Regions from separate parts of the Comamonas sp. JNW genome, predicted to be linked through region 3. Evidence: predicted binding sites of a transcription regulator. Region 3 holds the regulator's gene; each other region holds the start of a gene.
The links. Region 3 encodes FNR, which switches genes on or off when oxygen is low (the NO sensors DNR and NnrR bind a similar motif). Its sites were predicted from a motif close to TTGATNNNNATCAA; they were not measured.
Positions count from the first base shown of each region.

Region 1: a site for FNR is predicted at 3,483-3,496, ahead of DCO45_RS09295 (universal stress protein). Genes of this name have one in related genera too.
Region 2: a site for FNR is predicted at 1,644-1,657, ahead of DCO45_RS20925 (universal stress protein). Genes of this name have one in related genera too.

Region 1 covers NZ_QETI01000005.1:75,726-85,487, forward strand. The annotation lists gene DCO45_RS09265 (sensor histidine kinase) at 1-20, shown strand, start outside; gene DCO45_RS09270 (DUF1428 domain-containing protein) at 58-420, opposite strand; gene DCO45_RS09275 (SRPBCC family protein) at 488-955, opposite strand; gene DCO45_RS09280 (VOC family protein) at 1,010-1,468, opposite strand; gene DCO45_RS09285 (NAD-dependent deacylase) at 1,654-2,427, shown strand; gene DCO45_RS09290 (aldo/keto reductase) at 2,447-3,409, opposite strand; gene DCO45_RS09295 (universal stress protein) at 3,605-4,042, shown strand; gene DCO45_RS09300 (2OG-Fe dioxygenase family protein) at 4,181-4,930, shown strand; gene DCO45_RS09305 (tripartite tricarboxylate transporter substrate binding protein) at 5,026-6,012, opposite strand; gene DCO45_RS09310 (peroxiredoxin) at 6,233-6,790, shown strand; gene DCO45_RS09315 (ABC transporter permease) at 6,884-7,699, shown strand; gene DCO45_RS09320 (pyocin activator PrtN family protein) at 7,996-8,253, opposite strand; partial or broken gene DCO45_RS09325 (IS3 family transposase) at 8,268-8,627, shown strand; gene DCO45_RS09330 (YoaK family protein) at 8,701-9,480, opposite strand; gene DCO45_RS09335 (ASCH domain-containing protein) at 9,544-9,762, opposite strand, start outside.
Region 2 covers NZ_QETI01000019.1:58,736-68,497, reverse strand. The annotation lists gene DCO45_RS20935 (LysR family transcriptional regulator) at 1-680, shown strand, start outside; gene DCO45_RS20930 (metallophosphoesterase) at 722-1,567, shown strand; gene DCO45_RS20925 (universal stress protein) at 1,812-2,234, shown strand; gene DCO45_RS20920 (LysR family transcriptional regulator ArgP) at 2,408-3,352, opposite strand; gene DCO45_RS20915 (D-amino acid dehydrogenase) at 3,440-4,774, shown strand; gene DCO45_RS20910 (branched-chain amino acid aminotransferase) at 4,844-5,944, opposite strand; gene DCO45_RS20905 (alpha/beta hydrolase) at 6,183-6,992, opposite strand; gene DCO45_RS20900 (flavin reductase family protein) at 7,147-7,674, shown strand; gene DCO45_RS20895 (ferredoxin--NADP reductase) at 7,736-8,509, opposite strand; gene DCO45_RS22820 (LysR family transcriptional regulator) at 8,655-9,611, opposite strand; gene DCO45_RS22815 (alpha/beta hydrolase) at 9,699-9,762, shown strand, end outside.
Region 3 covers NZ_QETI01000006.1:70,290-80,051, forward strand. The annotation lists gene DCO45_RS10645 (GntR family transcriptional regulator) at 1-219, shown strand, start outside; gene DCO45_RS10650 (malonyl-CoA decarboxylase) at 216-1,694, shown strand; gene DCO45_RS10655 (tripartite tricarboxylate transporter substrate binding protein) at 1,951-2,904, shown strand; gene DCO45_RS10660 (enoyl-CoA hydratase/isomerase family protein) at 2,921-3,712, shown strand; gene DCO45_RS10665 (malonyl-CoA synthase) at 3,779-5,335, shown strand; gene DCO45_RS10670 (universal stress protein) at 5,447-5,890, opposite strand; gene fnr (fumarate/nitrate reduction transcriptional regulator Fnr) at 6,040-6,762, opposite strand; gene hemN (oxygen-independent coproporphyrinogen III oxidase) at 6,914-8,296, shown strand; gene DCO45_RS10685 (sulfite exporter TauE/SafE family protein) at 8,317-9,138, opposite strand; gene DCO45_RS10690 (cell division protein ZapA) at 9,588-9,762, opposite strand, start outside.

The sequences.
Region 1 (9,762 bases), on a different contig from region 3:
TGGCCGGCGTAGTGGCCTGATACGGCGCAGCGGCTCTAGGTGGGCTTGGTGGCCTTATCAAGTCCCCAGCTGCACGACCGGCGTAAATCCGCCAAAGATCATGCGCTTGGCATCAAACGGCATGTTGGCCGGTTGCATGTCTGCCAGGCGCGGGTCGGCCATCACCGCAGCATTGATGCGGTCGCGCTCAGCGCGCGAGGTGTAGACGATCCAGGAAAAGCAAGCGACCTCGTCCGCCTGAAGCTTGACCGCCATCGGAAACGAGGTGACTTCGCCGTCAGGCACATCGTCGCCCACACATTCCCAGTACTGCAGTGCGCCGTGCTCCATCCAGACCTTGCCGGCCGCCTCGGCCATGGCTCGGTAGGCGTCGAGCTTGGCGCGGGGCACGGGCAGCACAAATCCATCGACATAAGGCATGGTAGTCTCCTGGGCGCTCGAGCGGCGCTGTTATGGGTGGGCGCTACATCGCAGCGCGAGGACGCAACTACAAGCTGGCAGCCAGCGCCACGAGCTGGTCGGTGGCCACGCCCCAACCGGTGTGGAATCCCATCGCCTCGTGCTGCTTGCGGGTCTCTTCGCTCCAATGGCGCACGGTGGCGGTGTAGCGGGTCAGGCCCGCTTCGGGCTCAAACTCGATGATGGCCGTCATGAACGGTTTGGCGCTGGGCACCCAGCCAGCGGTGTAGGCATCGGTAAAGACCAGCCTGCGGTTGGGTACTACCTCCAGGTACACGCCGGCATTGGGGTACTCGTTGCCTTGCGGGTCGCGCATGACAATCTGGCTGCCGCCGCCCACACGCACATCCACTTGGGCGCTGGCAATGGTCCAGGGCTTGGGTACAAACCACTCGGTGAGCAGGGCGGGCTCGGTCCAGCAGCGGTAGAGCGTGGCGGCGGGGGCATGGATCAGGCGGCTGAGCACCAGATCCTGGGGATGGGGTTGTAGAGACATAGGGTGTGGTTCGGTGCAGGTGGTGTGCGGTTGTGCGGTGAGGAGACGAGGGCCTTATGCAGCGGGCTGCGTCTGGACGTTCACCATCCACGGGGTGCCAAAACGGTCGGTCACCATGCCAAAACCGGGCGACCAGAAGGTGGCTGAAAAGGGCATGGCCACCTGGCCACCGTCAGCCAGACCGTTGAAGATGCGCTCGCCATCTGCTACGGAATCGACACCGATGGACACCCAAATGCCTTGGGGTTTGAGATAGCCGCCACCACAGGTCTCGGCGCTGGCGCCAGGCATCGCAGGCATCGTGTCCGAGGCCATGATCGCCTGGCTGCCCACTTGCAGGTGGGCATGCATCAGGCGCGACTGCGCCTCAGGCGGGAGCGGTGGCATGCCTTCGCCAGGCGGCATGTCGCTAAAGCGCATCTGGTGCATGATCTGGCCGCCAAACAGCTGGGCGTAAAAGGCCATGGCTTCGGCGCAATCGCCATCAAAGTTCAGATAGGGGATGAATTGCATTCTTGTCTCCTCGTCGTGGGTCAGCCATTCTGGGCTCGGCCCGTCCATCGTGTCCATCTCCAAATCGTGATGACCGTTTCTGAATGTAAGCCGCCTAGAGCTCGCCCTGCACGGCGATGCTGGACTGGAGCGGTGGAGCCCAAGCCTTGCCGTATGCTGGGCGCCTGTTCTTCACTGCCGCCTCTATGTCTTTTGCTCCTTTGGATACCTCCGCAGCGCTGCCGCTTGCCGATACAGAAATTGCCAGCCTGCGACAGCGCTTGCACAATGCGCGGCATCTGCTGGTGCTGACGGGGGCGGGGGCCAGTGCGGAGTCCGGCGTGCCCACCTTCCGCGATGCGCAGACGGGCTACTGGACGCAGTTCAGCCCCGAGGAGATGGCCAGCGAGGCGGGTTTTCTGGCCCATCCGCAGCGGGTCTGGGACTGGTACCAGTACCGCCGCGATCTGGTCCGCCAGGTGATGCCCAATGCCGGCCATGTGGCGCTGGCCCAATGGCAGGCGCGCCACTCCGGCCGGATGACCCTGGTTACGCAGAACGTCGATGGCCTGCACCAGCGTGCTGGTAGTACGCCAGTGCTGTGCCTGCATGGCAATCTGATGGACAACCGCTGGCTGCTGCCGCCCAAGCCCTGTTGCGACGCCCGCTTTACCGAAGGCGATGCACCGCCGCAATGCCCTGGCTGCGGCAACTACCTGCGCCCGGCGGTGGTCTGGTTTGGCGAGGCCTTGCCCCATGCCGAGCTGCAGCAGGCGCAAGATGCCGCCAAGGCCTGCGACCTGATGCTGGTGATTGGCACCTCCGGCCATGTCTACCCGGCGGCTGGCCTGGCCCATATCGCCGCCCGGGGCGGCGCCCATGTGGTGGTCATCAACCCCGAGCCGACCGCGCTCGACAGCGTGGCCGACCGCTGCTGGCGCTTGCCCTCGGCGCAGATTTTGCCGGCTCTGCTGGCCTAGGCTTGTCGCCAGCCTTCGCTCAAGCTTCGGCGCTGGCGGCGTTGAGCGTGGCCATCGCATCGGCATCGAGCTGCAATTGGCTGGCGCGGATCAGCGACTGCAGCTGCTCGAGGTTGCTGGCGCTGGCAATCGGCGAGGCAATGGCCGGCTGGCGCATGACCCAGGCCACGGCCACCTCGCCCATCGGGGCGCCCGTGCGGCTGCTCACCTGTTCGAGCGCGGCCAGAATGCGCAAGCCCCGGTCGTTCAGATACAGCTGGGTGGTCTTGGCGCCGCGCGGGCTTTTGCTCGCATCCTCGGCCTTGCGGTACTTGCCGGTCAAAAAGCCGGCAGCCAGGCTGTAGAAATTGATGACGCCCACGCCCTGCGCTACGCACAGCGGCTGCAGCTCTTGCTCGAACACGGCACGGTCGTAGAGGTTGAAAAGCGGCTGTAGGCTCTCATAACGCGCCAGGCCATGCTGCTCGCTGGTCTGCAGCGCCTCTGCCAGGCGCGCTGCGCTGTAGTTGCTGGCGCCCACGGCACGCACCTTGCCCTCGGCGATCAGCTCGCCAAAGGTGCCCATCACATCGGCCAGCGGTACCTGCGCGTCGTCGTCATGCGATTGGTAGAGGTCGATGTAATCGGTCTGCAGGCGCTGCAGAGAGGCGTCGACCGCCTGGCGGATGTACTCCGGGCGCAGGCCGACCTTGCCTTCGCCCATATCCTTGCCGACCTTGGTGGCCAACACCACCTGCGCGCGCTTGCCCGAGCTGCGCAGCCATTTGCCGAGCACGCGCTCCGATTCACCGCCGCTGTGGCCAGGCGCCCAGCGCGAGTACACGTCAGCGGTATCGACAAAGTTCATGCCGGCATCCAGCCAGGCATCGAGTAGGCGAAAGCTGGTGGCCTCGTCAGCCGTCCAGCCAAATACATTGCCGCCCAGGCACAGCGGCGAGACTTGCAGGGCGGATCGACCCAGGGAGCGCAGGGATGTTGTCATCGTTTGAAGAGGGGTTAGGGCCCAGCAGGGCGGTGCAAACATTATGCGGCGCGGGCTGGCGCGGCGCCACCCGTTGATGCAGCGCAAACCGCTTGCAACTGCCGCATAGGTGGCAGTGCTGCAGGGCCTGCCAGGTTTGCCGGGCCCTGCGTTTTAGAGTAAGTTATGCATGCAACAACAAAAAGGAGTGACGCTATGTTCAAACATATTCTGGTGCCGGTCGATGGGTCTGCCACCTCCATGCTCGCGGTCAACAAGGCCGCCGGTCTTGCCAAGGCCTTTGGCAGCCAGGTCACTGCGGTGTATGTGATAGATCCCTATCCCTTCACCGGCGTGGGCGCCGATTTTGCCTATGGCCAGGCGCAGTACCTTTCTGCTGCCACTGCCGATGCGCACACCGCGTTGGACGCGGTCAAAACTGCGATGGAGCAGGCCGGTATTCCTGTGGACACCGTCATGGGCGAAGGCCACTCCGTACACGACGGGGTGATGGAAGCGGTCAAAACCACCGGCGCCGACCTCATTGTGATGGGCTCGCACGGCCGCAAGGGCCTGGAAAAGCTGGTGCTGGGCAGCGTGACCCAGCGCGTGCTGAGCGACAGCCTGATCCCCGTGCTGGTCGTTCGCCAGTAATGTCAGCGACGGCACCCGGCTTGTTGCCGTTTTCGTTGAGTGGATGGCTACCGGGCAGCGCTGCGGCGCTGCCCAAAGTTGTGCAGCACGCAATGCTTTTGTGACCGCCGTAAGCTCGCCCGCTTGACGGAGTTTTACATGCAGTCCTTTCCTCCTCCTTATTGTGATGCCGACCAGGTGGACGGCACTTTGCGCGCCTATGGCTATGCGGTGCTCAGCCCCGCCGCCGTGGCGCAGTGGGCAGCCTGCCCGCCCGATGACCTGGCAGCGCTCGGCAGCCACTGGGAGGCCATGCCCCATGATGCCTACCTCAAAGACGGCGGGCGCTACCGCAAGCGCCGCCATTCCTGCTATGTGGTGCAGGATGACCAGGTTGAGTCCGTAGCCCACCGTGCCCATTGGCAGCCGGTGGAGTACAACGCCTTGCATGGCGGCATGCAGCGCTGGTTTGAGCCCGTCGCAGCCAGCACCCAGTCGCTGCCCGCCTGGCGCCAGATCATGCGTGCGCTGGGTCACACGGCGCAGGCACTGTTTCCCAGTGCGGAGCACGCGCCCTGGTATACCGAGGCCCACCAGTTCCGCATCGACACCGCCGAGGGCATTGGCCGGCCCACCCCCGAAGGTGCGCACCGCGATGGCGTGGATCTGGTGGCGGTGTTTTTGGTGGCACGCGAGGGCATCAAAGGCGGGGAGACGCGGGTGTTCGACGCCCAGGGCCCGCAAGGCCTGCGCTTTACGCTCACCGAGCCCTGGTCGCTGATGCTGCTCGACGACGCCCGGATGATCCATGAGAGCACGCCGATCCAGCCGCTGGGCGATGCCCCCGGCCACCGCGATACCTTGGTGGTGACCTTGCGCCGCCAGGCCTTCCAGGGCGACGGTGCCTGAGCGCTGGCATTGCCATTGATCACCATCGGGCCATTGGCCTGGTCATAAAAAAAGGGCACCTGCGAGGTGCCCTTGCCGTATCCCAGCCCTGGGGCTTACTGGATGGTCGCGCCCGAGGCTTCAACAATGGCCTTGGCATCCTGGAAGTCCTTGTGGAAGAACTTGTCAAAGTCCGATACGGACATGGCCTGGGGCTCGGCGCCTTGGGCCAGGATGGAATCCTGCACTTCCTTTTGGCCCAGTAGCTTGTTGACCTCGGTGTTGAGCTTGCTGACGATGGGGGCGGGCAGGTTCTTGGGGCCAAACAGGCCATACCAGGTGCTCACATCAAAGCCCTTCATGCCCAGTTCCGCAACGGTAGGCACATCGGGCAGCGAGCTGCTGCGCTTGGCCGAGGTAACAGCCAGCGGACGCAGCTTGCCGGCCTTGATCTGGCCAATGGCCGAGGGCACGGACGACACCAGCAGATCGACATTGCCGGACAAGGTGTCGAGCAGCGCGGGGTTGGAGCCCTTGTACGGCACGTGGGTCAGCTTGACGCCGGCCGCCTTCTCAAACAGCACGCCAGCGATATGGATGCTGGTGCCATTGCCGGGCGAGCCGTAGGTGATCTTGCCGGGGTCGGCCTTGGCGGCGGCGATCACATCGTTCAAGGTCTTGAACTTGCTGTTTTCCGAGGTGGCAATGATGACCGGCGAGTAGGCCACATGGGCAATGGGCGTCAAGTCCTTGGCGGGGTTCCAGGGCAGGCCCTTGTACAGGTAGTAGCCCAGCACCACGTTGTCCTTCTGGCCCATGACGATGTCATAGCCCGTTGGCTGGGCCTTGGCGACTTCGCTGATACCGATGGTGCCGCCCGCGCCGGCCCGGTTGTCAGCGACCACCGTCCAGTGGTTCTGTTCGCTGAGCTTTTGCGCGATGATGCGCGAGAGAATATCGGTGCCACCGCCTGGTGGGAAGGGCACGACCATGCGCACCGGCTTGCTGCCGGGGTAGTCCGTCGCCGAGCCCTGGGCCATGGCACCCGAAGCGGCCCCCACCGTCAGCGCCACGGCGGCGCATTGCAGAATGTGTTTCATCATCTTGTTGTCTCCTTGAGGGTCACACCTTCGCATGGCTTTCGCACAGTCGGCCAAGGAGGTAGTTGCATAAACAGTCAAAGGGGTGATGATGTATGCCATCACGCCAGGTGGCATATTCTAGGGGCTGTGGTGTGGAGCGATGGAGCGCAGGCGAAAAACAGAGCCTGCCGCCAATGGCCCAGGCTTGGGGCGTATCTAGATGACAACAGAAGGATCGACTATGAAAGCAAAATTCGTGGGGGCGTTGGCCTCGGTGGTGATGGGCTGCGCAGCGCTGGTCAGCCTGCCCAGCCAGGCGGCGCTGGCTGTTGGTGCCCAGGCACCGATGTTCAGCACACAGTCGGCACTGGCCGGCAAGGTGCAGCGCTTTGACATGGCCGAGGCCTTGAAGCGCGGCCCCGTCGTCCTGTACTTCTTCCCCAAGGCCTTCAGCCAGGGCTGCACGATCGAGGCCCATGCCTTTGCCGAGGCCACGCCGAGCTTTGCGGCCTCCGGCGCGCAGGTCGTCGGTATCTCGCATGACGACATTGCCACGATGCAGCGCTTCTCCAGCGAGGCCTGCCGTGACCAGTTCAGCGTCGCCTCCGACCCCGATGCCAAGGCCATCCAGGCCTATGACGCAGGCTCCGCCGCACGGCCGGGCACCGCTTCACGCATCTCCTACGTGATTGCACCTGACGGCAAGGTGATCTATGCGCATGAGGGCAGCGATCCGCTCGAGCATGTGCAGCAGACCTTGAAGGCGGTGCAGGCCTGGAAGGCGCGCCAGAAGTCTTGAGCCACTTTTTCATGGCGCGGTGGCAGTGTCTGGGCTTGCCAGCCATGTTGCTGGCAGGTGCCCACGATGGCGCCGATCGCCTATGATCGCCTGATGCTGGCAAGTCTGCTTCAACCCCAATGGCCCCACCGGACCTGGCGCACGGCGCGCCGCTGGGCGGTGGCCTGGTGGCGTATTTTTTACCTGGGTGCGGTCGTGCTGGTGATGCTGATGTCGCCCACCAGCTACGGCCCGCAGACCCGCGCGCGGCTGATGCGCCGCATGTATGTCGACACCGCGCCCATCCTGCTGGGCTTTACCGCGTTGGCCGCCTTGCTGTGCCTGGTGGTGGCGCGGATCGTCTTTGTAACCGCCACGAGCTATGGCCTCTCGCGCGTCGCTGTCGAGATGGTCATCCGCGTGCTGGTGCTCGAGCTCATCCCGCTGACGGCGGCCTTGTTTGTCGCGATGCGCTGCTCGATTCCGGCAGGTGCGCAACTGACCAAGTTGCGCGAGGCGGGGCATTTTGAGCGCCTGCGCGAGCACGGCTATGACCCTGTGCGCACGGAGATGCTGCCCCTGGTGGTCGCCAGCATGTATGCCTCGATTACGCTGGCTGCGCTGTCCTGTGTGGTTTCGCTGGTCATGGTCTACCTCAGCGTCTACGGGCTGAGCTGGGTCGGTTTTGACCTGTACACGCGCATGTTTGCCAGCGTGTTCACGCCCATGGTGACCTGGTTGTTTGGCCTCAAAACCCTGCTGTTTGGTCTGGCCGTTGCACTCATACCCACCGCATCGGCCATGTACCGGCCCTACGGCACGCGCCAGGATGAGGTTCTGGGCCCCGATTCGGACCTCAGTGGCCTTGCGCGCATGTTTGCCATCTTGCTGCTCATCGAGGTGGCGTCGTTGCTGGGCAATTATTACTAGGGCGTCAAGCTTGGCAGTGGAGCGAACAGGTCGGCCCGCCATGACAGGCTTTTGGGGTGCTGCTCGGCGCCCTGGCTGCGCAGGATTTAAAATAGCCGATTGCCCGCAGGCGCTGCCTCTGCCTGTGTGGGCCACCACATTCGAGGGCCACGCCTTGGCCGCGCAACCACCATGACTGATTCTCTACCCACAGCCCCTGGCGCATGTCCGTTGCGCCGATGATGGATCGGACAGGCAAACGAAAAAAATCCCCATAAGTACAAAGACTTATGGGGATTCTCTTTTTCGATGTTGCTTTATTGTTGCACCCGTTCGCCATTTAGCTGCTTCGATTCCTTTACACCGGCTGCTCGTTGAGCATCGATGTAGGTGGCCAGATCAGTGAGATGGATGCCCTTTGCCCCCTTCTGTGAATTGGGCTCGATGCGGGTCAAAGGGAGCTTGATTTCGCCCGCTGCGATCTTGCGCAGGAACTTTTGCGTTCCCAGGTGCGGGAAGTAGTCCTTGACTACTTGATCAAGCGGAATCACCGCCATGGCGTTGTACTGAGCCATGAGCAGAAATGCCGTATTAGATGGTGGGTGACATGTTGCGCAAGGCGCTAGGCAAGCTGGGCAGGGAGGAAAAACCATTGCTGCATTCCGACCAGGGCTGGCAGTACCAAAGTCGTGCCTATCGCCGCTTGCTGGCCGATCATGGCCTGGTGCAAAGCATGTCACGTCGGGGCAATTGCTTGGATAACGCAGCGATGGAGAGCTTCTTCGGAACCTTGAAGTCCGAGTTCTTCCACCTCAACAAGTTCAGCAGTGTGGCGCAGCTTCAAGAAGGTCTTCACCACTACATCCATTACTACAATCACCAACGCATCAAGCTAAAACTAAAAGGCCTGAGTCCAGTGCAATACCGGATTCAGGCCTTCAGTCCCTAGCTTCCAACTGTCCAACTTCTTGGGGTCAATTCACTAGGCGGGTTTGCTGTTTAAGACGGTGGTGATTCAGTGATCACCACCTTTTTTGGAAAAATGCGCGCATCTCGTTGGAGTGCTTGGCATCATGAATAAATGGCGGCACTGACACCGCGAGCAGTAGCGCGGCCAGCGGCACCACACAGAAAAACCCGATGTAGCTGAAGCCAACTGCGCCCGTAATGCTTCCCAGCACGAACATGCCAATCAGACCAGCAGAGGCACGCATGCGCACCCAGTTATGCTGCACACGGTTTGTTGGAACCCTACAAGCAGTGCCACTACGCTTCCAAAAGAATAGCTTGCCCAATTCCATTCCCAGGTCCGTGAAGTTCCCAGTCATATGGGTTGTGCGAATGCTTCCACCAGAGGTCTTTGAGCCCACAGCGTTTTGAAGTCCCATCATGAATGAGAGCAGCAGAACCGTGATGGGAACAGCGAATGGCGTGTTCCAGGAGAGGGTGACAGCGCCCATCAGACCGAAGGGCAAGAGCATCAATGCCTCCAGCATTAGCGGCAGCGCGTAAACGCTGTAGAGATGCTTTTCTCGACCCCAGTTCACCAAAACAGCACAGACGGCTGCGCCGGTCATGAAGGACAAGATGGCGCCCAGCGCATTCAGAAGCATCTTCATGTTTTCCAGGACCAGGCCATCAGCTATCTGTGACGCGAATCCTGTCATGTGCGAGGTGTACATGTGCAGGACTAGAAAGCCACCCGCATTAACTGCACCAGCGTTGAAAGCCAGTAACCATCCAAGAGCCAAGTTGGTGGAATTTGCTCGATGTCGGTTTGTCAGGTGTCGAATTCTTCTCATCAAAAATGCTCCCTGAACCAAGATGCCATATATGCCAGTGACCGACTCGGAAAAGTGACTTGGTCACGAAGGTTGCTTCACATCGATAGCATAGACCCGCACAGGTTTAGGGCCGAAGTGCGGGTGGATGATCGTCTTCACCATGAAGCCGCGCCAAGGAGTTATCAGGCGCCGAGCAAGATCGTCGCGGGCGGGGTAGCCCGAGGTCAGGATGATCCGGTCATACGCGCGGTCCTCCAGGCGCTTGGCCCAGTATGGTGTGCACAAGCGGAATTCCTCGAG
Region 2 (9,762 bases), on a different contig from region 3:
CCTTTGTCGTGGCGATGGCCGATGCCACCGCCGCCACCTTGCTGCCCAGCCTGATGCACATTCTGGAGACCGAGGCACCAGGCGTCTCTGTGCATGTGCAACCACTCACTACCCGTGATCCGCGCGAGGAGCTGGACGCCGAGACGGCGGACCTGGCCGTGGGCTATTTCCCCTTTGTGCTCGCCGAGATGACGGCGCGCGCCCAGTCGGGGGACCTGGTGGATTTCGAGAGCCGGCGCCTCTATGACGGCGAATACCTCTGCGTGATGCGCAAGGACCATCCTTTGAGTGAGGGCTTGCTGACTTTGGAGCGCTACTGCGATGCACGCCATATGCTGGTGAGCTTTTCCGGCCAGCCCTTTGGCTTTTTGGACGAGGCGCTGGCATCGATCGGCCGCAAGCGCCGGGTGGTGCTGACGGTGAACCAGTACTTCACCGCCGCGCGCGTGGTGGCGCGCACCGACCTGCTGACCGTTTTGCCGCGTCACTTTGTGCCTGCCACCGGCATCGCCGATCTGCTGGCCTTCCAGCCGCTGCCGCTGCGCGTCGAGGCCGTGCATGTGGATGCGCTGTGGCGCAGCCGCAGCGGGCATATTCCGCCCTCGGCGCTGGAATGGATGCTGCATGCACTGGAGCGCTCGGCCCGGGCGGCTTTTCCTGACCTGGAATTACCGATGTAGCGGGCTGCAAGGCGCTAAAGCCCATGGTAGGCTAGGCGACCATGCACCTGCAAATTCTGTCCGACCTGCATCTGGAGACCCACCCCCATTTCCGTGCCCAGCCTGCGCCCGGCGCCCAGTTGCTGGTGCTGGCCGGCGACATTGGCTCCTACCAGAATGGCTCGATGCTGGACGATAAGGATTTTGGCCTCACCCAGTTCAGCCCGCAGCAGGCTGGCGGCCATTGGCCCGAGCCGGTAATCCTGGTGCCTGGCAACCACGAGTTTGACAACCAGGATTTCGATGCCGCCCGGCTGCGCCTGCGTGCCAGCTGCGAAAAGTTGGGCATCACGATGCTGGACTGCGACACCCTGATCATCGACGGCGTGCGCTTTATCGGCACCACACTCTGGTCCGACTACGACGCCATTGCCCTGCACAACGGCGTGACCGAGCTGGGCGCGCTGATGAAGCAGCGCGAGAAGGCCTTCAAGGCCGCGAACTTTTACTTGACCAAGGCCCAGATGCAGCGCAACGGCCAGCCCTTTTTGGCCGCCGAGATGCGCGACGAAGCGCTGCGCTGCCAGGAATGGCTGCGCGCCGCACTGGCCGAGCCCTTTGATGGCAAAACCGTCGTCATCACCCACTTTGCGCCCAGCCTGCGCAGCGCCGATCCGCGCTATGGGCTGACGCCCGGAACCGCCGGTTTTTGCAATGTGCTCGATGACCTGCTGCCCTATGCCGACCTCTGGATCCACGGCCACCTGCATGCGCCCAGCGATTACCTGGCCAAAGGCCAGCACAGCGATGGCCGCCCCTGGCAATGCCGGGTCGTGGCCAACCCGCTGGGCTATGCGCGCAAGGGCGAGCAGGAGAGCTTCAATCCGCATTGCCTGGTGGCGGTGTAGCCAGGGTCGATCCACTTCCGGCATTCCCTCTGCCAAGCCCAAATCCAAGGGTTTTTACCTAAATTTGTCGCCGCGCCTGATGCATATCAATGCCCGTTTGACGATAAATCTATATGCTGATACACATGATTTAGCCTGTAAAGCGCGTTCTCGCTGATGGAGCGCGGGTTTGCCAGGCCACAGTCCAGCGTTGGTGGCGCCACCGGTGTTGGGTCCCTCACCCCTTTTTTGAAGGAGTCAAGGCATGCGTATTTTGTTGGCCGTTGATGGCAGCCCCTACACCCAGAAGATGCTCGATTACCTGGCAGCGCACGCAGAGTGGCTGACGCCCAACCACCATTACACGGCGCTCACGGTGCAGCCCCTGCTGCCGCCCCGGGCTGCCAAGGCCTTGGGCAAGGCGCTGGTGGACGACTACCACAGCGAAGAGGCGCAGAAGGTGCTGGTGCCGGTGCAGGAGTTTCTGGCCGCCCACCAGGTCAAGGCCGTGGCCGAGACTGCCGTAGGCCCGATCTCCCAGACCATTGCCGAGACGGCCGATAAGGGCGGCTATGACCTGCTGATCATGGGCACCCGCGGCCATGGTGCGCTGGCCAAGCTGGTGCTGGGCTCGGTGGCGACCCAAGTGCTGGCCGAGAGCAAGCTGCCGGTATTGCTGATTCGGTAAATGGATCAGATCATGCGTCTGTCATTTGCTATTCACCATATAGCAATACTTGGCGCGGATACTGCGCATGCAATGGATGTCACTGATGAGGGAGGGATGGAACCACCGGTGCGATGAATGCCTGTGGACATCCGGAAACTGCTTGCATCCCCCTGGGGGTGCAGGCAGTTTTTTTATGCCTTGACCATGGCGCGAGCGGCCGCCGTGGGCGGCGCCAGGCTGCTCTTGGCGCTGTGCACCATCGCGTCGCTCAGGGCGCCCAGCAAGGCCGACTGCAGGTTCCAGCAGTGCCAGTACAGGTCGACGCGCAGCACCTGGGTCTCGGCCACATTGACCAGGCGGCCATCGGCGAGGTAGGGGCGGGCCAGCAGCTCGGGCACCACGCCCACGCCCCAGCCAGCGGCCACGGCGCGCACCTGAGCTTCGGAGTTGGGCACATAGAGCTGGTGCAGGCCGACGGTCTTGAGGCCCATCGCGCGGGCGACAAACACGCGCTGCATGTCATCCTTGCGGTTGTAGCTCAAAAACGGCAGGTGCTTGAAGTTGCTGCGGTTGATTCCTTGCGGCACATGCTGCTGGGCAAAGGCGGGCGATGCCACGGCGATGTAGTGCATTGCGCCCAGCGCGGTCACGCGGCAGCCGCGCAGCGCCTGCGGCATGGTGGTGACGCAGCCGAGCACCTCGCCGGTGCGCAGCAGCTCCAAGGTGTGGTCCTGGTCGTCGGTGATGATCTCCAGCGGCAGCTGCTGCAGCGCGATGTCCTGCAGCGCATCGAGCGCCCAGGTGGCAATGCTGTCGGCATTGATGGCAATCGAGATGGCCTCGTCATGCGCATTGCGGCGCATGGTGTGGGGCAGCAGGCTGTGCAGCTCCTGCTCCAGGTCGGTGCGCAGCAGCCGCAGCTGCTGGGTGTGCTTGAGCAGCAGCTGGCCGGCAGCGGTGGGCCGCAGCGGGCGGCTGCGCACCACCAGCACCGAGCCGATCTGTGCCTCCAGTGCGCGCAGCCGCTGCGAGACGGCCGATTGCGTCACATTCAGGCGCAGCGCGGCCTTCTCGAAACCGCCTTCTTCAATCACGGCGGCCAGGCATTCCAGCGCGACAGGGTCCAGGTTGCTCATAGGGCTCCAGTATTAGTACAACTGATGAATCCTGAAGAAGTTTAATTGCACTTTATGTTACAGCCAAGATGCCAGACACTGAGAGGCATGAAAGTCATCATCCTCGGCGCCGGCATCATCGGCACCAGCACTGCCTGGCATCTGCTGCAACTCGGCCACGACGTCACCGTCGTGGATCGCCAACCGGACGCGGCGCTGGAGACCAGCTATGCCAATGCCGCGCAGATCTCGGTGAGCTACTGCGAGCCCTGGGCCAACAAGCATGCCCCGCTCAAGGCGCTCAAGTGGATGTTCGACAAGGAGGCGCCGCTGCTGCTGCGCCCGCATGCCGATCCGCAGCAATGGCGCTGGCTCACGCAGTTTCTGGCCGAGTGCAATGACCGCTCCTTTGCCCGCAATGTGCAGCAGATCGTTGCGCTCGGTGCCTACAGCCACAACGCCTTGAAGGCCGTGGTGGCCCAGACCGGCATCCAGTTCAACCGGCTCGAGCGCGGCATTGCCCACTTCTTCACCAGCGACGAAGCGGTGCAGGATGCGCAGATGGCCGTCGACCTGATGCGCCAGTACGGTGTGAACCGCCGCATGGTCAGCACCGAAGAGTTTTTGAAGATCGAGCCCGCCTTCAAGCCCTATGCCGCGCATATCAAGGGCGGCACCTTTACCGAGAGCGACGAGAGCGGCGATGCGCGCGTGTTCACGCAAAAGCTCGCCCAGCTCTGCGCCCAGGGCGGTGTGCAGTTTCTCTACAACCACCGTGTCGAGCGGCTGAATGTGGCCGGTGGCGCGATCGACTCGGTCACCGTGCGCGCCACCGCAGCAGGCGCAGACAGCAGCCCGCGCACCTTGCAGGGTGATGCCGTCATCGTCGCCTGCGGCAGCTATACCGCGCCGCTGTTGCGCACCTTGGGCCTGAATGTGGCCATCTACCCGGGCAAGGGTTACAGCGCCACCTTGCCGATCTTGAAGCCTGAGGCCGCGCCCTTTGTCAGCTGCATTGACGATGGCAACAAGCTGGCGATGAGCCGCCTGGGCAACCAGCTGCGCGTGGCCGGCACGATCGAGCTCAACGGTTTTGACAGCTCGCTGGACAGCCCCCTGGCCAAGGCCCGCTGCCACATGCTGGCGCGCCGCATCGAGGAGCTGATGCCCGGCGTCTGCGACACCCGCCTGCCTGAGCAGGGCGGCAACCCGCAGTTCTGGACCGGCCTGCGCCCCGCTACGCCCACCAATATTCCGTTCATCGGCCGCACCAAGATCGGCAAGCTCTGGATCAATGCCGGCCACGGCACCTTGGGCTGGACCCATGGCGCCGGCAGCGGCAAGGCGATGGCCGAGCTGGTGAGCGGGCGCATGCCGGAGATGCGCTTTGGCTTCTATGGCTTCGAGAGCGACAGCAAGCGCCAGACTGCCGTCGCTGTGTAAAGGTCTCACAGCACCGTGAAAAAAGGGCCGCACACTGTGCGGCCCTTTGGCGTTTATATCGCGGACGGATCAGGCGTCCAGACGCACCAGCCAGCCGTGGCGGTCCGGGGCGCGGCCGTACTGGATATCGGTCAGTTCCTTGCGCAGGGCCATCGTGACTTCGCCAGCGGGGGCCGACAGGTCGCCCACCGAGAAGCCCTCGCCCTTGAGCTGGCCGATGGGGGTGATCACGGCAGCGGTACCGCAGGCAAACACTTCGGTGATCTCACCGGAGGCCACGCCCTGCTTCCACTCGTCCACAGCGATCTTGCGCTCTTCGACCACCATGCCACGGTCGCGTGCCAGTTGCAGCAGCGAGTCGCGGGTGATGCCTTCCAGAATGCTGCCCGACAGCGCAGGCGTGACCAGCTTGTTTTGCTTGCCGTAGACCAGGAACACGTTCATGCCGCCCAGCTCTTCGAGGTACTTGCCTTCGGCAGGATCGAGGAACAGCACCTGCGAGCAGCCGTTGTCCTGGGCTTGCTGCTGGGGCAGCAGCGAAGCGGCATAGTTGCCGCCGCACTTGGCAGCGCCGGTGCCGCCCTTGGCCGCGCGGGCATAGTCGGTCGACAGCCAGATCGCCACGGGCGCCACGCCCTTGGCAAAGTAGGGGCCGGCGGGGCAGGCGATCACGTAGTAGGTGGCCTTGTGGGCGCTGCGCACGCCCAGGAAGACTTCGTCACCGATCATGAAGGGGCGCAGGTACAGGCTCGCTTCGTTGCCGCTGGGCACCCAGTCCTTGTCCACGGCGATGATCTGCTTGAGCGATTCGACAAAAACATCGACCGGCAGCTCCGGCAGCGCCAGGCGGCGGGCGGAGCGTTGCAGGCGCTCGGCATTGGCCTGGGGGCGGAAGGTCCAGACCGAGCCATCGGCATGGCGGTAGGCCTTGATGCCTTCAAAGATTTCCTGGCCGTAGTGCAGCACGGCAGCGGCGGGGTCCAGCGCAATCGGGCCGTACGGGGTCACGGCCGCATCGCGCCAGCCGCCCTCTTTGTCCCAGTGCACCGAGACCATGTGGTCGGTGAAGTGCAGACCAAAACCCGGGTTGTCCAGAATCTTGGCGCGCTCTTGGGCGCTGTGTGGCTGGCTCGATGGGGTGACGGCAAAGGTCAGGGAAGAGGGGGACACGGGACTAATCCTTCAGTTGGCAACAGGGACAGCAGCGTCCTGTGGGGAGCCGCTGCCGATCATGGTGGCCGTCCGCCAGCCTGGAGAGGCTCCAGGAAAGTGACGGGCTGCACGCCAAACCCCATAGCATGCCAGTTTTTTGCCCCGGTGGCGCCCAGCGGGCTGCATTGCCAGGATGGCAAGTCAACCACCTGCAGAGGCAAACCGCCGCCGCAGGCGCCGGATTTACGGGTTTTTCCTAGTGCACCGTGGCGCGCTGGGTCGCCAAAAAGTCGAGCAGCAGGCCTTCGAAGGCATCGGGGCTCTCCAGCTGGGGCCAGTGGCCAACGCCCTCCAGACGGGCATGCCGAGCGTCGGGCAGTTGGTCTGCCAGCGCCTGCATGCGCTGGGGTGGCATGCAGACATCCTGGCCGCCGCTCACCAGCAGGCAGCGCTGGCTGAGGTGGGGCAGGCGCTCGGCCAGGGTGCTGGGGCCGGCCAGCATCTCCAGCATGCGGCCATAGGCCAGCGGCTGGATCTGGGTGATCGCGTGGCGCGCCAGCTGCAGCCCTTCGGGCAAGGCCTGCTGGCCCGATTGCAGCTGCACCAGCAGCTCGGCAAAGCGCTGCATCTGCACCGCCTCGGTGCTGGCCTGCTGCTGGCACTGGGCCAGCAATTGCTGGCGCGTCTGCACCCAGTGCTGCTGGCTGTCCGCCTCCAGCGCCGGGCCGCCGGCCACCAGGGTCAGGCTGCGCACGCGGGTGGGGTGGCGCAGGGCCAGCTCGGCGGCCACCATCGCGCCCATGCCATGGCCGACGATATGGGCGCGGCCAATCTTCAGCGCTTCGAGCAGGCCATCCGCCGTGGCGGCCAGCGCCTTCAGGCTGTAGCCGCCATAGGGTGGCGGGTTGGCATGGTAGCCAGGCATGTCCCAGGCGATCGCGCGGTAGCCCTGGCTGGCGAGCAGCTCCACCTGCGGGGCAAAGCCCAGGTGGTCGGTGTCGGCATCGTGGAGCATCAGCACCGTCGGGCCACTGCCAAGCATCGCGAAGTTGGGAATCAAGGACATAGGTTTGCTTCTCGCCGTGTATTTCCCCTGCAGATGCGGCCCGCCTGCCTTGTTTTCAAGCACCTACGCGCGCAGGGGCCTCGCCCCCTGGCCGATAATGACCCCATCCATGCTTTTGACGGCATGGCGTCTGCCCCTGCCGTCTGCCTGCCCCGTGAACCGCTCCCTCCCCCCTGAACACCTGCACTCGCCTGTTTCTTCCTCGTTTTCCGAACGTGAGTTTCGCAATGCGCTGGGCCAGTTCGCCACCGGGGTGGCTGTGGTCACGGCACTGGCGCCCGATGGCAACAAGGTCGGGCTGACGATCAGCTCCTTCAATTCCGCATCGCTCACCCCGCCACTGGTGCTGTGGAGCCTGATGAAAACCGCCTCGTCAATGCCGGTGTTCGAGACCGTCAGCCACTACGCGATCAATGTGATGGGCGCGCACCAGAAGGAGCTGGCCCTGCAGTTCAGCCGCAAGGGCATCGACCGCTGGGCGGGCGTGGAGTATGAAGTGGGCGTGACCGGCGTGCCGCTGCTCGCGGGCGCCATTGCCAGCTTTGAGTGCCGCAACGGCCCGCACCATGATGCGGGCGACCATGTGATCCTCGTTGGCGAGGTCGCGCACTGCCAGCATGTGGTGGGCGTGCCGCCGCTGCTCTACCACGGTGGCAATTTCTACACCGAGCAGCTGATCTAATCTGCGCTGCAGGCAACAAAAAACGACCCTCGGGTCGTTTTTTGCTGGGCGGGGACGCTGCTTACTTCTCGACGAAGGCGCGCTCGACGACAAAGTCGCCGGGTGTCGAGGTATTGCCTTCCTTGAAGCCCTTGGCTTCGAGCAGTTCCTTCAGCTCGGCGAGCATCGCGGGGCTGCCGCAGAGCATCACGCGGTCGGTGTCCGGGTTCAGTTCGGGCAGGCCGATGTTCTGCGGGAAGGTGCCGGCGGTGATCTGGTTGGAGATACGGCCCTGGTTGCGGAAAGGCTCGCGCGTCACCGTCGGGTAGTAGACCAGCTTGTCCTTGACGATTTCGCCGAGGAACTCGTGGTTGGGCAGCTCTTCTTCGAGCAGCTGCTGGTAGGCCAGCTCCTGGACCTGGCGCACGCCGTGCACCACAACGACCTTTTCAAAGTGGTCATAGGTCTCGGGGTCGCGCGCCACCGACAGCCAGGGCGCCAGGCCCGTGCCGGTGCCGATCAAATACAGGTTCTTGCCCGGCAGCAGGTAATCGACCAGCAAGGTGCCCGTGGGCTTTTTGCCGACGATGATGGTGTCACCCACCTGGATGTGCTGGAGCTTGCTGGTCAGCGGGCCGTCATCGACCTTGATCGACAGGAACTCCAGGTGCTCCTCGTAGTTGGGGCTGGCGATGGAATAGGCGCGCAGCAGGTTCTTGCCATCGACCTTCAGGCCAATCATCGTGAAGTGGCCGCTGGAAAAACGCAGCGCGGGATCACGGGTGGTCGTGAAGGAGAACAAACGATCGGTCCAGTGGTGAACAGACAGGACACGTTCTTCGAGAAAGGCGCTCATAGCAGTGCAGTAGTCAGTTGGTCTTGTGTATATCTATAAACGCTATTGTTCACTATTCATACAACTTAAACGTCATATGGACATATCGGCGCGTTGTGAGCGGGGTTTTTAGCCAATAAGCGAAGGCTGCGCAGCCCTGAAACACTCAAGCGGATGGTCCGGTGTGCGCTGCATTCTGATGTTTGGCTGTGGCCGCCACTAAATCGCGGAGCCACACGCAACCCGGATCTTCGTGGCTGCGTTCATGCCACAGCATGCGATAGCCAAAGCCGGGCAGTTCAAGCGGTGGCTTCAAAAGCCGGAGGCCATTGGTGTCCGCAAGCGCAGTCGCGACCCGCGTGGGCAGGGTGACGATCAAATCCGAGGCAGCACTGACCAGGCCCGCCGTGGCAAAGTAGGGGAGCCACAGAGCGATATGCCGTTTCTGGTGACAGGCAGCCAGGGCATCATCCACTTCGCCCGTCCGCCCACCAAAGATGCTGACCAGCGCGTGCGGCCACGCGACAAACTCTTCCAGACTGAGCACCTCGTCTGCGCGCGCCTCTTGGTTTACCAGCAAGGGGTGGTTTGTTCGCAGCACGCAGGAATAGGTCTCCCGAAACAGCGGGCGGGTTCTCAGCGTGCCCGCAACCGGATCGTCGCTGTACAGAACGAAGTCCACCTGGCCCGCATTGAGCAGCTCAAAAACCGCATCGGAAAACGGGATCACTTCGATGCCGGCCAAAGGGGCTTGTTGTGCGAAAGCTTGCATCAAGCTGGGCAGCACCGCGACTGCGCCGTAGTCGGTGGTAGCAACGCTGAACACGCGCCTGGTGGTGGCCGGGTCAAACACTGCGGGTGCTACACATTCTTCCAGCTGGTGCAGCAATGCGGCAAGCGGTGCCGACAGCGCTTGCGCACGCAACGTGGGTGCCATGCCTCCAGCCACCCGTACCAGCAGTTTGTCGCCCAGTTGCAGACGCAGCTTGGCCAGCGCTCGGCTCACCGCAGGCTGGCTCATATGCAATCGCTCTGCCGTTCTGGTAACACTGCCTGTGTCCAAAAGCACACGCAGCACCACCAGCAAATTGAGGTCAATACGCCTAATATCCATTTCGCGCATAACCAAGATTCTAACTATTCATTAGGAGAAATATACGCCTTCGCCAACACTTCGAACCCTTGCAAATGGCAAAGAAAGTCAAGTCCCATGTCCTTTCCACGTATCTTCAGCAGCGTTGCCCTGATCGCTGGCCTCACCGCTGGCAATGCCC
Region 3 (9,762 bases):
ATTGCCGATCTGCGCCGCATTCTGCGTCTGGCGCGGCTGCACCAGCTGCGCGCGCCGGGCCGCCTGCAGGCCAGCTTGCAGGAGCACCTCGATATCTATGCCGTGATGCTGACGGGCGACGCCGATGCCGCCGAGCAGACCATGCGCAACCATTTGCTGCAGCAGCGCAAGGCCCTGCTGCGAACCACCCCCCTTTCACTGTCAAGGATTGCTTTATGACCACCGCTACCGAAACTTCGCCCGCTACCGCGGTGGACAGCGCCGCCAACAACTGGCTGCAAAAAAGCGCGGCCTGGCTGCGCTCGGTCGGCATTCCTACCGAGTTGGGCAGCAGCAGCGCTGCCGAAGGCGAGCGCAGCACCACCGAGCGCCTCAAGGCCACCTTGCGCCGGGGCAATGAGGCGCTGTCGCCGCGCGAGTTGCGCCGCCTGCTGGCGGACCTGCAGGCCGTGGGTGCCAGCGAGGTGAGTGACGCCGAAGGCGGGCGCCTGGCCGAGCCGGTGATGCAGTGGTATGCCGCCGCCCAGCCCGAGCAGCGCCTGGACTGCTGGCGCCTGCTGTGCGAGCAGTTCATGCCCGATGTGGCCAAGATTGGCCAGGCGCGCCAGCGCTACGAAGACGCGATCGGCACCGCCAGCATGGCCGCTGCCGAGCGCCACCTGCGCAAGGCCTTGCAGACCCCGCGCATGCGCCTGTTTCAGCGCTTTGCGGTGCCCGCGCAGGGCATGCGCTTCTTGCTCGATCTGCGCGCGCAGATGCTGCCCCAGCTCAAGAGCCAGGAATGGCTGGTCGCTGTGGACGCCGATCTGGAATACCTGTTCTCGACCTGGTTTGACATCGCCTTTTTGGAGCTGCGCAGCCTCAGCTGGGATTCGCCCGCGTCCTTGCTCGAAAAACTCATCAAGTACGAAGCGGTGCACGACATCCGCAGCTGGACGGACCTGAAAAACCGCCTCGACAGCGACCGCCGCTGCTACGGCTTTTTCCACCCGCGCCTGCCCAACGAACCGCTGATCTTTGTCGAGGTGGCCCTGGTCGACAAGATGTCGGACAGCATTGCGCCGCTGCTGGACGAGGCCGCTGCCGCAGCCGATGTGAACAAGGCCAGCACGGCGATCTTCTACTCGATCAGCAACACCCAGACGGGTTTGCGCGGCGTGAGTTTTGGCGATTCGCTGATCAAGACCGTGGTCGAGCAACTGCTGCAGGAGTTTCCCAAGCTGCGCCAGTTCGCCACCTTGTCGCCGATACCCGGTTTTCGCAGCTGGCTGGGCAAGAATGCTGGCGAGGTCTGGGAGGGCGCCGACAAGCGCCTGCGTGCCGAGCTGGGCAAGGCGCTGGACAAGGCTGAGCCCACGGTGGACGACTGGATGGCCGCGCTGGAGCAACCGGGCCAGTGGCAGGCGGGCGATGCGGCCGCCAAGCTGCTGCTGCATGCCGCTGCCCGCTACCTGGGCAAGAGCCTGGTCAAGGACAAACCGGTGGACCCGGTCGCGCGCTTTCACCTCGGCAATGGCTCGCGGGTCGAGCGCCTGAACTGGGCGGGCGATACCTCGGCCAAGGGCATCAAGCAGTCCTATGGTTTGATGGTGAACTACCTGTACGACTTGAAGCGCCTGGACAAGCACCGCAATGCGCTCGCCCAGGGAAAGATTCCGGTGTCATCGGGCATTGAGGCGCTGGCCAAGGTCTGAACCTGTTTTTGAGGATGGCAGGCCAGCATCGCGCCCCCGGGCGCTGCGCTGGCCTGGAGAGAGCTGCAGGCCCCCATAGGGCCGCAGCCTGGGTGGTAGGCATTCTTTGCTGACCACCCAGGGCCTGAGCGTTGCTGTCGGCGCGCGCAGGCGGGTGTGCGTGGATCTTTAAAAATAACCGTTAGGAGACAAGATGACCAAGAGCAATACACCTTCCCCGTCCAGAAGACGAACTGTCCTGGGCCTGGCCGCTGGCATGGCGGGCAGCGCGCTGCCCGCCTGGAGCTGGGCCAGTGCGGCCGCTGCGCGCGACTGGCCGAGCAAGCCGGTGACCTGGGTGGTGCCCTTTCCTGCAGGGGGTGGCACCGATGCCTTTGCGCGGCCGCTGTCCTCGCAGTTCTCGAAAATCTCGGGCAAGACCCTGGTGATCGACAACAAGGGCGGCGCAGGCGGCACCCTGGGGGCCAGCTTTGCCGCGCGCCAGCCCTCCGATGGCTACCATTTCTTTATGGGCGGCACCCACCATGTGATTGCGCCCTCGGTCTATCCCCGGCTTGATTACGACATTCAGAAGGACCTGGTGCCGCTGGCCTTGCTGGCGACGGTGCCGCAGGTGCTGGTGGTCAACCCCAAGCGGGTGACGGCGGCCAATATGCAGCAGCTGCTGGCCCAGCTCAAGGCCAACCCGGGCAAGATGAGCTTTGCCTCGGCTGGCGCCGGCACCAGCCACCACCTGGCCGGCGAGCTGTTCAAGATCCAGAGCCAGACCGACATCCTGCATGTACCCTACAAGGGCGCGGGCCCGGCGCTGCAGGACCTGATTGCCGGCAATGTGGACATGCTGTTCGATGGCCTGGGCTCGTCGGCCGCGCATATCGCCGCCGGACGCATCAAGTGCCTGATGGTCTCGGGCAGCCAGCGCAACCCCTCGCTGCCCGATGTGCCCTGCGCTGCCGAAGTCGGCTTGCCCGACTACAACGTGACCACCTGGTACGGCCTCTGGGCCATCAAGGGCACCTCGCCCGAGCTGCAGGCGCGCATGTTCGAAGAGGCCAAGCGCATGGGCGCCTCCGAAGAAATCAAGGCCATCTGGGCCAAGAATGGTGCGGAATATGGCAGCATGACGCAGCCGCAGTTTGCCGCCTTTGTGGCCGACGAGGTCAAGCGCTGGGCCGAGGTGGTCAAGGCCTCGGGCGCGAAGATTGAATGACAAGAGGAGCGAGATGATGGCGGGGCAGGTTCGTGTGCAATCGTGGGTGGCGGGCGAGGAGGCATCCCGCGCGCAGGCCGTGCGCGTGGTGCTGAACCATGCGGGCAAGCGCAATGCCATGTCGCGCGCCATGTGGCGCCAGCTGCGCAGCGTGTTTGAGGACCTGCAGCGCCAGCCCGGGCTGCGCTGCATCGTGCTGCAAGGCGAGGGCGAGGCCTTTTGTGCCGGTGGCGATATCTCGGAGTACGCCGACTTTCGCTTTGCCCCAGAGAGCCTGGCCGCCTTCCACGAAGGCGAGGTCTGGCCGGCGCTCAACGCCATGCTGCAATGCGATGTGCCGTTGGTGGCCGCCATTGAAGGCGCCTGCATGGGCGCGGGCGTGGAGCTGGCCAGCTGCTGCGACATGCGCCTGGCGGCCGACACCGCCCAGTTTGGCGCGCCGATTGCCAAACTGGGCTTTCCGATGGCACCCAAGGAGGCGGCGTTGGTGCTGAGCCAGGTGGGGCCTGCCAAGACGCGGCAGATGCTGCTGGAGGCAGCGCTCTTTGGCGCCGACCAGATGCTGGCCTCGGGCTTTTTGAGCCAGGTTCACCCCGCTCAAGACCTGCAGGCCCAGCTGGAACGCAGCGTGGCCCGCATCTGCGGCCTGGCGCCCCAGGCTGCCCGCATGACCAAGCAGCTGCTGCGTGCACTGGCCGAAGGCGATGCCCAGGCCCCGGTGCTGCAGCAGCCCTATGCCTATGCCGATTCGGCAGAACACCGCGAAGGCATTGCCGCCTTTGTCGACAAAAGAGCAGCCCAGTTTTGACCGTGCCTGCGCTGGCCACCGGCCGGGCCGCAGGCGCCAAGGAAACCACCAACCAAGTAGACAAACATGACCAACGACAACCTGTTCTGCGCCCTGCGCGCGGCCTTTCCTGAGGACCTCGATGCCATCGCCGTGGAGACCACGTCGGCCAGCGGTGAGCCGCTGAACTACAGCTGGCGCGATCTGGACCGCATGAGCGCGCGCATCGCCAACCTGCTCGATTCGCTGAATATTCCTTCCGGCAGCCGCGTGGCGGTGCAGGTGGAAAAGTCGGTCGAAGCGATGGCGCTATACCTGGCCACCTTGCGTGCCGGCCATGTGTTTCTACCGCTCAACACCGCCTACCAAAGCGCCGAGATCGAGTACTTTGTCACCAATGCCGAGCCGGCCGTTGTGGTCTGCTCACCGGCCAACTTTGGCTGGGTCTCCAAGATCGCCTTCCAGTGCGGCACGCAAAGCGTGTTCACCCTGGGCGATGACCGCAGCGGAACCTTGCTGGAGCGTGCGGTGCACTGCGCCGATGCACACACGCCTGCGCAGAAATCTGCCGACGACATGGCCGCCATCCTCTACACCAGTGGCACCACTGGGCGCAGCAAGGGTGCGATGCTCAGCCACGGCAACCTGCTGAGCAATGCCGTCATGCTCAAGGACTACTGGGGCTGGAAAAAGGGCGATGTGCTGATCCATGCGCTGCCGATCTTCCATGTGCATGGCCTGTTTGTCGCGATCCATGCGGCCTTGCTCAATGGCAGCAAGATGATCTGGTTTGCCAAGTTCGAGCCCAAGGCGGTGATTGCCGCGATGGCGCGGGCGACGGTCTTCATGGGCGTGCCGACCTTGTATGTGCGCCTGCTGGCCGAGCCGGGCCTGACCAAGGCAGCGGCCCAGCACATGCGTCTGTTCATCTCCGGCTCGGCGCCGTTGCTGATCGAGACCTTCCGCGACTGGCAGACCCGCACCGGCCACACCATCCTGGAGCGCTATGGCATGAGCGAGACCATCATGCTGGTCTCCAACCCCTACCAGGCCGATGCCCGCCATGGCGGCCAGGACGAGCGCCGGGGCGGCACGGTGGGCTTTGCGCTGCCGGGTGTGGGCGTGCGGGTGCAGGGCGATGACGGCCAGGCGCTGGGCGCCGACGAGATCGGCCATATCCAGGTGCAAGGCCCCAATGTGTTCAGCGGCTACTGGCGCATGCCCGAGAAGACCGCGCAGGAGTTCACTGCCGACGGCTGGTTCAAGACCGGCGACGTAGGCAAGATCGATGCGCGCGGCTATGTGACCATCGTCGGCCGCAGCAAGGACCTGATCATCTCCGGCGGCTACAACGTCTACCCGGCCGAGATCGAGGGCTTCATCAACGAACTGCCGGGCGTCGCGGAAAGCGCGCTGGTCGGCGTGCCGCACCCCGATTTTGGCGAAGTGGGTGTGGCGGTGGTCATTGCCAAGGCGGGCCAACCGCTCGATGCCGACGGCATCATTGCGACCTTGAAAAAGCAGCTGGCCAATTTCAAGATTCCCAAGCGCTGCTTTGTCGTGGGCGAGCTGCCACGCAACACCATGGGCAAGGTGCAAAAGAACCTGCTGCGCGACCAGTACCAGGACCTGTTCAAGGGCTGATGCGCCTATGGAGGCGGCATGCGCCGCCATGACAAAACCCTCGCGCTGTGGCCGCTCAGAAGCTGCCGCAGGCGAGGGTTTTGCTATGGGGATGATGCGGTTATACGGCGATCAGCGCAGTACCAGCACCGGTATCGTGGCATGGGTCAGTACATGCTGTGTTTCGCTGCCCAGCAGCAGGCGCTTCAAGCCCCGGTAGCCGTGCGATGCCATGACGATCAGGTCGCAGTTTTCCTTCTTCGCCGTCTCCAGCAGCGCCTCGGCAATCATGTCGGACTTGATCACCAGGGTCTTGATGGGCACGCCGGTCGCGGCGCCTTCGGCCACCACCTTATCGACAATGCCTTGCGCTGCGCGTTCCCAGCCATCCTCGATGCGCGCAATGTCATCGGGGTTTTGCATGGTGCTGCCTTCGAAGTAGCTGCGCGGGTAGTTGGGCGAGATGTTGACGGCAGTCACCGTGGCATGGCTCAGCTTGGCCAGCGCCAGTGCGTGGCGCACGGCCTTCTCGGACAGCTCAGAGCCATCGGTGGCAAGCAGGATATGTTGGTACATGGCAGGCTCCTTTCAGGTCAGACATGGGGCAGGGCTGTGGGTGGCAGCCTTGCCGTGGATGCAACTCAGAGCATCGCCGCTTGCGGCTTGAGCGGATGTCGGATCAGACCGCGTTTGTATCCGCTGGCGGAGCGACTTGGAACAGGGTCTTAAGCCGAGCAGGCCTGGGTGTTGATCAGGCCCTGGAGCTTGTCGGTGTCCAGAATGCGCACATGGCGCTGCTTGACCTCGATGATGTTCTCCTCGGCAAACTTGGAGAAGGTGCGGCTGACGGTCTCGAGCTTGAGGCCCAGGTAGCTGCCGATTTCCTCGCGCGTCATGCGCAGGATCAGCTCATGCTGCGAAAAGCCCCGGGCATGCAAGCGCTGCACCAGGTTCAGCAAGAAGGCGGCCAGGCGCTCTTCGGCGCGCATGCTGCCCAGCAGCAGCATGACGCCATGCTCGCGCACGATCTCTCGGCTCATGACCTTGTGCACATGGTGCTGCAAGGCGGTCACCTCGCGCGACAGGTCTTCGAGCGAGGAGTAGGGCATCACGCAGACCTCGGCATCTTCGAGCGCAATCGCGTCGCAGGAATGGCGGTCGTTGACGATGCCGTCCAGGCCGATGATCTCACCCGCCATCTGGAAGCCGGTGACCTGGTCGCGCCCGTCTTCGGTGGCGATGCTGGTCTTGAAGAAACCGGTGCGTATCGCATACAAGGAGGTGAAGGTCTCACCGTTGCGGAACAGCGCGCTGCCGCGCTTGATCTTGCGCCGGGTGGCGACGATCTCGTCGATGCGCTCCATCTGTTCGGCCGACAGTCCCACGGGCATGCACAGCTCGCGCAAATTGCAGCTGGAGCACGCTACTTTGATGGAGTTGGATGTCATGTATCAATACCCGTGAACAACTATTCAGATAGGAACGACGTTCCTTGGATGGGCCTATTGTGCGTGCTGGCGCCCAGAGGCTTCTTGATGTACATCAAGGACGCGTGGCAGGCCTTGGGGCACATTGGGGCGTCCGCTAGGAAGAAGAACCATGATTTCCCTGACCCCTGAACTGCTGTGCCGTTTTGATGTTCCCGGCCCCCGTTACACCTCGTATCCTACCGCAGACCGATTTGTTGAAGCCTTTGCTGCGAATGAGTACAAGCTGGCGCTGGCGCAACGCGGCACCGGTCTGGCGGGCCGGCTGTCGCCGCTGTCCTTGTATGTGCATGTGCCGTTCTGCGCCTCGCTGTGCTACTACTGCGCCTGCAACAAGATCATCACCAAGCACGCCGAGCGGGCCGACGAATACCTGGATTACCTCGAGCGCGAGCTGGACCTGCAACTGGCCCATGTCAGCGCCCGCCCGACCATCAGCCAACTGCACCTGGGTGGGGGCTCGCCCACCTTCCTGACCGATGCCGGCCTCAGCCGCCTGATGGATATGGTCAAAGAGCGTTTTCATCTGCAGCCCGGTGGCGAGTACGCGATCGAGATCGACCCGCGCACTGTGAGCGGCGAGCGCCTGCAGCACCTGTACCGGCTCGGCTTCAACCGGCTGAGCTTTGGCGTGCAGGACTTTGACCCGCTGGTGCAAAAGGCGGTGCACCGCGAGCAGCCCGCTGACCAGGTGTTTGCCTTGGTCGAGCAGGCGCGCGCTATCGGCTTTGAATCCATCAATATCGATTTGATCTATGGTCTGCCCCAACAAAGCCCGGCCAGCTTTGTGCGCACCATGGAGCAGGTCAACGCGCTGCGGCCCGACCGCATTGCGCTGTATGCCTATGCGCACCTGCCCGAGCGCTTCAAGCCCCAGCGCCGCATCCAGGCCCAGGACCTGCCCAGCCCCGCCGACAAGCTGGCGATGCTGGCCCAGGCCCTGGCGGCGCTGGAAGCCGCCGGTTATGTGTATGTGGGCATGGACCATTTCGCCTTGCCCGACGATGCCTTGGCGGTGGCCAAGCGCCAGGGCCGCCTGCACCGCAACTTTCAGGGCTACAGCACCCAGCCCGATTGCGATCTTATGGCGCTGGGCGTGTCAGCCATCGGACGCATTGGCGCCACCTACAGCCAAAATGCCAAGACCCTGGAGGAGTACTACGACCTGATCGACCAGGGCCAGATTCCCGTGGTGCGTGGGCTGGCACTGACGCGCGACGACCTGCTGCGCCGCACGGTGATCATGGGCCTGATGTGCCAGGGGTGCCTGGCGATTGAATCGCTGGAGCAGGCCTGGCTGATTGATTTTGCGCAGTACTTTGCCGCCGAGCTGGCCCAGCTGCGTGAGCTGCAGGAGCAGGGCCTGGTGCAGCTGAGCGACGAATCGATCAATGTGACCGAGCTGGGCTGGTACTTTGTGCGTGGCGTCGCCATGGTGTTTGACAAGAACCTGCAGGCCGACCGCAACCGGGCGCGCTTCTCGCGGATTATCTGAGGGCAGGGCGTGGGCGGGCCTCAGCCCTGCCAGGCCGCCAAGCTCTTGTAGAGCATGTAGAGCGCCAGGCACAGCAAGATGCCGCCAAAGATCTTCTTGAGCTGGCCCACCGGCAGCCGGTGCGCGGCGCGGGCGCCCAGCGGCGCGGTCAGCACGCTGCAGGTGGCAATGGCGGCCAGGCCGGGCAGCCAGATATAACCCAGCGAATGCGGTGGCAGCCCCTGCAGGTGCAGGCCGGCCACCATGAAGCCGATGACATTGGTGACCGCAATCGGAAAGCCCAGCGCCGAGCTCGTGGCTACCGCGTTGTGCATCGGCACGCTGCACCAGGTCATGAAAGGCACGCTGATGAAGGCGCCGCCCGCGCCCACCAGGCCCGAGAGGCAGCCGATCACGCCACCCGCAGCCAGCTGGCCGGCCGTGCCCGGCATGGCGCGCATGGCCTGGCTATTGGGCTTGCGGAACATGCGCAGTGCCGAGTAACCAATGAACAGGCCAAAAAACAAACCCAGGTAGCTGCCCTTGAGCACCGCAAAAATACCCAGGCTGGCCAGCAGGCCGCCCAGCACAATGCCCGGGGCCAGGCGTTTGACAAGGTCCCAGCGCACCGCGCCATGCTGGTGGTGGGCGCGCACGCTGGACATCGAGGTGAAGACGATGGTCGCCATCGAGGTGGCAATCGCCATCTTGATCGCCAGCTCCGGCGCCACGCCCTGGGTGCCCAGGATGTAGGTGATGAAGGGCACCAGCACCATGCCGCCGCCAATGCCCAGCAGGCCCGCCAGAAAACCGCCGATCAGGCCCAGAAACGACAGCGGCAGCAAAACAAGAGGATCAGTCATGGCGCGCAGTAAAAAGGCCACCTGAAACAGGTGGCCTGAAACCCCGCTGTCGCGGAGAGGAGAAGACAGGTTGGGCGGAGCCTGCCCGAAAAAATCAGGTGTTCGCAGCGGATCCACTGGACCGTCATCCTGAACCGGGGGTTCAGGTGGGCGAGGGCAACCTATCGTTGGGTTCATCTGACGCGAGACGATCACGCTCAATAGGTAATGTACCAAGCCCGTGCTCGTAGAGCATTGGTTCAAGGAACTATAAAGTCCAGCAGGGCTGCGAACGCTTTCATTGTAATCGCTCGCGCCTGCCGCACCCACCAAAACTGCAATTCAATGTGCCTGGATTGGTCAAAAAAGATAGCTGGTTAGCCAGATTGAGCAATGGGTGGCGTGATATTTTGCAGCCAGGCATTGCATGGCGCGGCAATCTGGTGTTGGCGCCTGCTCGCGGCAGTGCCTCAAGCGCTGGTGCCCAGGGTGTCGGCCGGTTGCGCGGGGGCCGGCGCCAGCGCCGCGTCCAGCCGTTGCATCACCGACTGCACACGGGGCGCATCCCAGTCCAGGCTCGCCTGGTCCCCAGGGGCGGTCTGGGCCTGGACCTCAACCATCGCGGCAGACTGCGCAGCAGCTTGC